One region of the Streptomyces sp. SudanB25_2051 genome, then DNA from elsewhere that is predicted to be linked to it. Evidence: riboswitches for the same ligand, from Rfam matches in the RefSeq annotation. Region 1 holds a riboswitch; the other holds the start of a gene.
The links. Region 1 has a riboswitch for glycine ahead of gcvP (aminomethyl-transferring glycine dehydrogenase). Riboswitches for the same ligand answer to the same signal wherever they lie in the genome.

Region 1 (3,808 bases):
GTACATGCCGGCCATGACGGCCAGGAGCACCTGCGCGGTGCAGATGTTGCTGGTGGCCTTCTCGCGGCGGATGTGCTGCTCGCGGGTCTGGAGGGCCAGGCGGTACGCCTTGTTGCCGTCGGCGTCGACGGAGACGCCGACGAGGCGGCCGGGCAGGCTGCGGGCGAAGGTGTCGCGGACGGCCATGTAGCCGGCGTGCGGGCCGCCGAAGCCCATGGGGACGCCGAAGCGCTGGGTGGTGCCGACGGCGATGTCGGCGCCGAGCTCGCCGGGCGAGGTGAGCAGGGTCAGCGCGAGCAGGTCGGCGGCGACGGTGACGATGGCGCCCAGCTCGTGCGCGGCGTCGATCAGCGGCTTGATGTCGCGGACGGCACCGGACGCGCCCGGGTACTGGAGGAGGACGCCGAACACGCCGCGCTCGGCGACCTCGGCGGGGATGCCGTCGCTCAGGTCGGCGACGACGACCTCGACGCCGGTCGGCTCGGCGCGGGTCTCGATGACGGCGATCGTCTGCGGCAGGGCGTCGGCGTCGACCAGGAAGACACCGTTCTTGACCTTGCCGACGCGCCGGGCGAGGGACATGGCCTCGGCGGCGGCGGTGCCCTCGTCGAGGAGGGACGCGCCGGAGGTGGGCAGACCCGTCAGGTCGGCGACGACGGTCTGGAAGTTGAGCAGCGCCTCCAGACGGCCCTGCGAGATCTCCGGCTGGTACGGGGTGTACGCCGTGTACCAGGCCGGGTTCTCCATGACGTTGCGGAGGATGACCGGCGGCGTGAACGTGCCGTAGTAGCCCAGACCGATCATCGGGGCGAGGACCTGGTTGCGGCCGGCGAGCTCGCGCAGCTCGGCGAGGACCTCGGCCTCACTGCGGGCCTCGGGCAGGGCCAGCGCCTCGGCGCTCTTGATCACGTCCGGCACCGCGGCCGCCGTGAGCTCGTCGAGCGAGCCGTAGCCGACCTGCGCGAGCATCTTGGCGCGCGCCTCGGCGTCGGGTCCGATGTGGCGCTGCTCGAAGGGGGTGCCCCGCTCGAGCTGGGAGAGCGGAATGCGGTTGGCGGTCATGTACGGGGGCCTCCTGGTCGTAGCGACCTGCGAGGGGCACCTCGGCGCGGGTGCCCGGACGGCCTCCCCCTCTGTCATCTCAACCTGAGAGTTTCGCCGCGCATCCGGAAGGGATGGCACGGCTTTCACCGTCGGTGAGGGCGGGTGCCGTCCGACGCCCGCCCTGCTTTCCAGAGTGACCTCGTCCGTGCGGTACAGGGGCCTGAGAGATTCCGGGGAGGATTTGCTCCTTCGGCGCCTCCGGACGACTTCTCCGGAGGACTCTCCCGCACGGGGTCAGCAGCCAATGCCAGCCTACCAGCGAGGTTCCGGTCGGTTCCCTCGAGTGGCCGACGTCACCGATGTGCCCTTTCGTAGTGGTTGACGACCAGTTGTGGACCAGTGGCGACCGGCTGGAGGAACTGTGCAGACCGACATCGACCCGCGCGGCCTGATCGGGCGCAAGGCGTTCGACCGCGACGGCCACAGGATCGGCACGGTGGACGAGGTGTACCTGGACGACGCGACGGGCGTCCCCGAATGGGCGGCGGTGCGGACGGGCCTGTTCGGACGGGACGCGTTCGTCCCGCTGGAGCCGAGCCGGGTCGCCGCGGACGGCCTGCACGTCCCGTACCCCAAGGCGCTCATCAAGGACGCCCCGCACCTCGGCGTGGGCCGCCACCTCTCGCCCGAGCAGGAACTGCGGCTCTACCGGCACTACGGCCTGGCCCCGGGCTCCGCGCCCTCGCCGGACAGGGGCCCGCAGGCCATGGCCGACGGAGAGGGCTGACCGGCCCCGGGCACCAGCGGCAGCGGATCGGACGGCTCCAGGTCGGGGTCGTCCGTCCGGAACGTCCGCACCCGGCCGGGCACTGCCGACCAGGGCTCCTCGAACCGTACGGTGACCCGCCCGAGCCCGCTGCCCTGCACCCACCCGGCCCCGTACACGGCGTGCCGCACATCGGCCCCCGCCGCCCATCGCCGCTCCCCCGGCGCACCCTCCCCGCCCGGCTCGGGGGCCCCGCCCCCGGCCCCCGCCGGCGGCCCCTGCGCCCCGACGGCCCCGACCGCGCCGGCCGACGCGGGCGCGGACGTCGGGGAGTCCGCGGCGTGGGAGCCCTCTCCCGGCTCGGCCGCGCCGCCCGCCGACGCCTGGGCGAACAGGTCCTCCTGAGTGAAGTCGGCCAGCCCGCTGACCCCCACCCCGAGCAGCCGCACCCCGCCGGTCGTGTCCACGGCGTCCAGCAACCGCGCCGCGGCCTCCCGCACGACCACCGGGTCGTCGGTCGGCCCGCGCAGCGTCTCCGAGCGCGTCAGCGTCGAAAAGTCGTACCGCCGCACCTTCAGCACCACCGTGCGCCCCGAACGGCCCGCGGCCCGCAGCCGCCCCACGCACCGCTCGGCGAGCCGCTCCACCTCCCAGCGCACCCGCACCCGGTCGTGCAGGTCCACGTCGAAGGTGTCCTCCACGGAGACCGACTTGGCGTCCCGCTCGGCCACCACCGGCCGGTCGTCGCGCCCCAGCGCCATCGCGTACAGCGACGCCCCGTGCGCCTTGCCCAGCAACCGTACGAGCTCGTCCTCACCGGCCTCCGCCAGATCCGCGACGGTCGTCATCCCGGCCCGCCGCAGATGGTCCTCGGTGGCCGGCCCCACCCCGGGCAGGGTGCGCACCCCCATCGGCGCGAGCAGCGCCCGCTCCGTGCCCGGCTCGATGAGCACCAGCCCGTCCGGCTTGGCCTGCTCCGAGGCGATCTTCGCCAGCATCTTGGAGCCCGCCAGCCCCACCGAGCCCGTCAGCCCCGTCACCGCGCGGATGTCCTGCCGCAGCCGCTGCCCCACCGCCCGCGCCGTCTCCCCGTCGTACGCCGCGCCCCCGGCCTCCAGGTCCACGAACGCCTCGTCGAGGCTGAGCGGCTCCACCAGCGGCGAGAGCCGCCCCAGCAGCTCCATGACCTGCCCGCTCACCGACCGGTACACGGTGAAGCGCGGCACCAGATAGGCGGCGTTCGGCGCGAGCCGCCGGGCCTGCGCCATCGGCATCGCCGACCGCACCCCGAACCTCCGCGCCTCGTACGACGCGGTGGCGACGACGCCGCGCGGCCCGAGGCCGCCCACGATCACGGGCTTTCCGCGCAGGCTGGGCTTCGCCGCCTGCTCCACGGCGGCGAAGAACGCGTCCATGTCCAGATGGAGGATGGTCGGCGCGGCTCTCACACCACCGATGCTGCCCTACCCCACTGACAACCGCCCGCACAGACGTACGACACACGTCCGGCGGCGGACCCCGCGCCGCGCCCGCCCGCGGACACGCCGCTCAGACCGCCTTGTCGCGCCGGCGCCGCGCCAGCTCGTCGGCCGGGTTGTGCCCCACCAGGGTCTCGCCCGTGTCGACCCGCTCGCCGTGCAGCTGCGACAGCGCGGCCTCGACGTCCCGCCACACCACACCGACCGCGATCCCGAAGATGCCCTGCCCGCCCTGGAGCAGGTCCACGACCTCGTCCGGGGACGAGCACTCGTACACCGTCGCGCCGTCGCTCATCAGCGTCATCCGCTCCAGATCGCGCACCTCGCGGTCCCGCAGGTGCTGCACGGCCGCCCGGATGTTCTGCAGCGCGACCCCCGTGTCCAGGAACCGCTTGACGATCTTCAGGACGACGACGTCGCGAAAGCTGTAGAGGCGCTGCGTACCCGACCCGTACGCGGGCCGGACACTCGGCTCGACCAGCCCCGTGCGGGCCCAGTAGTCGAGCTGCCGGTAGGTGAT
Region 2 (3,808 bases), 3.9 Mb from region 1:
ACCTGCCGCAGCATGTGCTCGACCTTTCCGGCCGCCTCGGTGCCTGACGCGCTCACCTGATCCCGCCCCTCGTTCGCCTGCTTGCCCCAAGCTTACGGGGGCGGCCGCTCAGGAGCTGTGCTCGCGGCGGTAGAAGGGGCGCACCCTTTCGAGCATCCAGTCGCCGACGGGGTCCTGGGCGATGTCCAGGAGGACCATGTTGACCGGCCACTGCACGGGGACGGCGCCCAGGGCGCGGCCGAGGGCGTCCATGGGGGCGGCGCGGTCGGCGTCGTTCCAGGAGGTCAGCTGGACGCCGACGAAGAGGGTGGGCGCCTCGCCCTCGATGCTGGCGAGGGCGCGGCGGGCGGTGAGCACCGTGCCGGTCGCCTCGAACTCGGCGGAGGCGGCGGAGAGGAAGTCGACGGGGTCGTCCTGCCAGTCGGGTTCGAACAGGCGGACGCGGGCGCCGGACGGGCCGGCGGCCGGGCCGGGCACGGGCCCGGCGAGGGGGTCGCGGCCGGCCCGGCACAGTTCGGCGACGGCGGGCGGCGGCAGGGGCGCGCCGACGGTGCCGCCCGGGTTGAGGGCGATGCCCAGCTGCGGCGGCAGCCCGCGGGCGAACTCGACGGCCGGGGCGACGGCGTACGCCATGTGCGCGCCGGCGCAGGCGCGGAACTGGCTCTCGGAGGTGAACACCGGGACGTACGGGAGGCCGTCGAACTCCAGCGTGGGCAGGTTCAGGCCGGGGGCGCCCGGTCCGGCGCTGTCGGCAAAGCCGCCCCTGGGCAGCGGCACCCAGACGTGGCTGCGGCCGAGTACCTCGACGATGCGGGCGCCGGCGGCGTGCTGTCCGAGGGAGGCGGAGAGGACCTCCTCGAGCTCGTTGGACGGCCATGCGGTGTCGACTACGGCGGCTGCGCTGTCCACGGTGCCCCTCTCTGGCGTTACGTGCCGCAGCACCCTAGCGCGCCGCGCCCCGCTCCCGCCCCCGGCTCCCGCCTCCGCCCGCGGGCCCCGGCGGGCCGGGCAGCCGGGCGGACGGGGGGGGCGGCCGCGCGGGCGGTCAGTGGAAGCGGATGCGGGTGAGGGTCGTGGCGGCCGGGCGGTCCAGGAGGACGGCCGAGCCCGAGCCGGCGGGGAGCACGCCCCGCTCGGCGTCGCGGACGAGGCGGCCGACCGCCCTGCGGTGGCGGGCGAAGGCGTACGCGGAGACGCCCCGGCCCCGCTCCCGCTGGCCGTCGCGCGCCGTGCCGGGGTCCACGTCGAGCAGCAGCAGATGGAGGGTGCCGCCCCGGCGGCGGGCCTCGCGGGCGAGCCAGCGGCGCACCCAGGACTGGGTGCCGCAGTCGTGGACGACGACGCCCCGGCCGGTGCGCAGCCGGGCGCGCAGCCCGGCGTAGTGGGCGGCGCGGACGAGGGGGCGGTAGACGGCGTACGGCAGGAGGCGGGGCATGCGGGCCTCCCAGCGCTCCCGGGTGTCCTGGGAGTCGACGGCCCGGTCGGGCGCGACGCGGCGGATCAGGGTGGACTTGCCGCTGCCGGGCAGTCCGGAGACGACGACCACGTCGGCCTCGGCGAAGGACAGCTCGCGCGGGACGCGCCCGTCCCGGTCGCGCAGATCGCGCAGGACCGGGGCGGCCGTCGTGCGGGCGGGCAGCGCCGGCGGCGCCGGAACCCCCGCGGTCGTGGCGTACGCGCCGGACCGCTGCAACGTCATGTGCCCTCCCGAGCTCGGCTCCCCCCAGCCTGCCCAAGAAGTGTAAAGAACCGGTAATAGGGCACAAGCGATTTCGCCCCGGCCGAGGGTTTGCCGATCGGGGCCCTCGTGCGATGATGTGCGCGCCGACAACCTCATACAGGCCGCTCGAATCCGTGCGGGAGAGTTCCGGGCCGTGTCGCCCGGGCGCCGAAGGAGCAAGTTCCTCCCTTGAATCTCTCAGGCCCCGCACCGCACGTGATGAGGCAGATCTGAAAAGCGAGCCGTTCCCCGCAGCGCCGGGGCGCCGCTCCACCCAAGGTGCAAGCCGCCCCCGCGAGGGGTCACGGCGAACCTCTCAGGTTCCGATGACAGATGGGGAGGACCGTCCTCGCCACCCATGCCCCGGACCTGGGAGCCCTTTCATGAGCACTTCCCCCCGCCGCACGGCCCTCGATGCGCTGCATCGTTCGCTGGGCGCGACCATGACCGACTTCGCCGGCTGGGACATGCCGCTGCGGTACGGCAGCGAGCGGGACGAGCACAACGCCGTCCGCACGCGGGCCGGCCTGTTCGACCTCTCCCACATGGGCGAGATCACCGTGACCGGCCCGCAGGCCGCCGAGCTCCTCGACTACGCCCTGGTCGGCAACATCGGCGGCGTCGGCACGGGCCGGGCCCGCTACACGATGATCTGCCGCGAGGACGGCGGCATCCTGGACGACCTGATCGTGTACCGGCTCCAGGAGCGCGAGTACATGGTCGTCGCCAACGCCTCCAACGCCCAGGTCGTGCTGGACGCGCTGACCGAGCGGGCGGCCGGCTTCGACGCCGAGGTCCGCGACGACCGCGACGCCTACGCGCTGATCGCCGTGCAGGGCCCCGAGTCGCCGGGCATCCTCAAGTCGCTCACCGACGCGGACCTGGACGGCCTGAAGTACTACGCCGGACTGCCCGGCACGGTCGCCGGCGTCCCGGCGCTGATCGCCCGTACGGGTTACACGGGCGAGGACGGCTTCGAGCTGTTCACCGCGCCCGAGCACGCCGAGACCCTGTGGAAGGCGCTGACCGAGGCGGGCGAGGGCGTCGGCCTGATCCCGTGCGGCCTGTCCTGCCGGGACACGCTGCGCCTGGAGGCGGGCATGCCGCTGTACGGGCACGAGCTGACGACCGACCTGACCCCGTTCGACGCGGGCCTCGGCCGGGTCGTGAAGTTCGAGAAGGCCGGCGACTTCGTGGGCCGCGCCGCGCTGGAGGCGGCCGCCGCGCGCGCCGAGTCCGCGCCGCCGCGCAAGCTGGTCGGCCTGGTCGCCGAGGGCCGCCGCGTCCCGCGCGCCGGGATGGCCGTCGTCGCGGGCGGCGAGGTGATCGGCGAGGTCACCTCGGGCGCCCCGTCCCCGACGCTGGGCAAGCCGATCGCCATGGCGTACGTGGACGCGGCGCACGCCGCCCCGGGCACGCCGGGCGTGGGCGTCGACATCCGCGGTACCCACGAGCCGTACGAGGTCGTGGCGCTGCCGTTCTACAAGCGTCAGAAGTGACACGCTCGCGAGCAGGCCGCTCGCGGCGCGCGACGTGATCCCGCACACCCCCTCCCCGTTCACCAGCACTCCCGCCCGTACAGGAGAATTCAGGTCATGAGCAACCCCCAGCAGCTGCGCTACAGCAAGGAGCACGAGTGGCTGTCGCCCGCCGAGGACGGCGTGTCGACGGTCGGCATCACCGAGCACGCGGCGAACGCCCTCGGCGACGTCGTGTACGTCCAGCTCCCGGAGGTCGGCTCCACGGTCACCGCGGGCGAGACCTGCGGTGAGCTGGAGTCCACCAAGTCGGTCAGCGACCTGTACTCGCCGGTCACCGGTGAGGTCGTCGAGGCGAACCAGGAGGTCGTGGACGACCCGGCCCTGGTGAACACCGCTCCGTTCGAGGGCGGCTGGCTGTTCAAGGTGCGCGTCACGGAGGAGCCGGCCGACCTGCTCTCCGCCGACGAGTACACCGAGTACGCCGGCTGACCGGCCCGACACCCACACCCCTAGGGACCGCGTGATGTCGCTTCTGAACACCCCTCTCCACGAGCTGGACCCGGACGTCGCCGCCGCCGTCGACGCCGAGCTCCGCCGCCAGCAGAAC

Region 2: another riboswitch for glycine. It lies ahead of gcvT (glycine cleavage system aminomethyltransferase GcvT); the one in region 1 lies ahead of gcvP (aminomethyl-transferring glycine dehydrogenase).

What each region holds. Positions count from the first base shown of each region.
Region 1 is NZ_OZ186787.1:780,715-784,522, forward strand. It holds gene gcvP (aminomethyl-transferring glycine dehydrogenase) at 1-1,062, opposite strand, end outside; glycine riboswitch at 1,243-1,341, opposite strand; gene ACSUPT_RS03430 (PRC-barrel domain-containing protein) at 1,466-1,831, shown strand; gene ACSUPT_RS03435 (DNA polymerase IV) at 1,759-3,258, opposite strand; gene ACSUPT_RS03440 (MerR family transcriptional regulator) at 3,359-3,808, opposite strand, start outside.
Region 2 is NZ_OZ186787.1:4,684,724-4,688,531, reverse strand. It holds gene ACSUPT_RS21180 (enhanced serine sensitivity protein SseB C-terminal domain-containing protein) at 1-56, opposite strand, end outside; gene ACSUPT_RS21175 (enhanced serine sensitivity protein SseB) at 109-909, opposite strand; gene ACSUPT_RS21170 (AAA family ATPase) at 1,046-1,699, opposite strand; glycine riboswitch at 1,848-1,943, shown strand; gene gcvT (glycine cleavage system aminomethyltransferase GcvT) at 2,104-3,219, shown strand; gene gcvH (glycine cleavage system protein GcvH) at 3,316-3,690, shown strand; gene glyA (serine hydroxymethyltransferase) at 3,725-3,808, shown strand, end outside.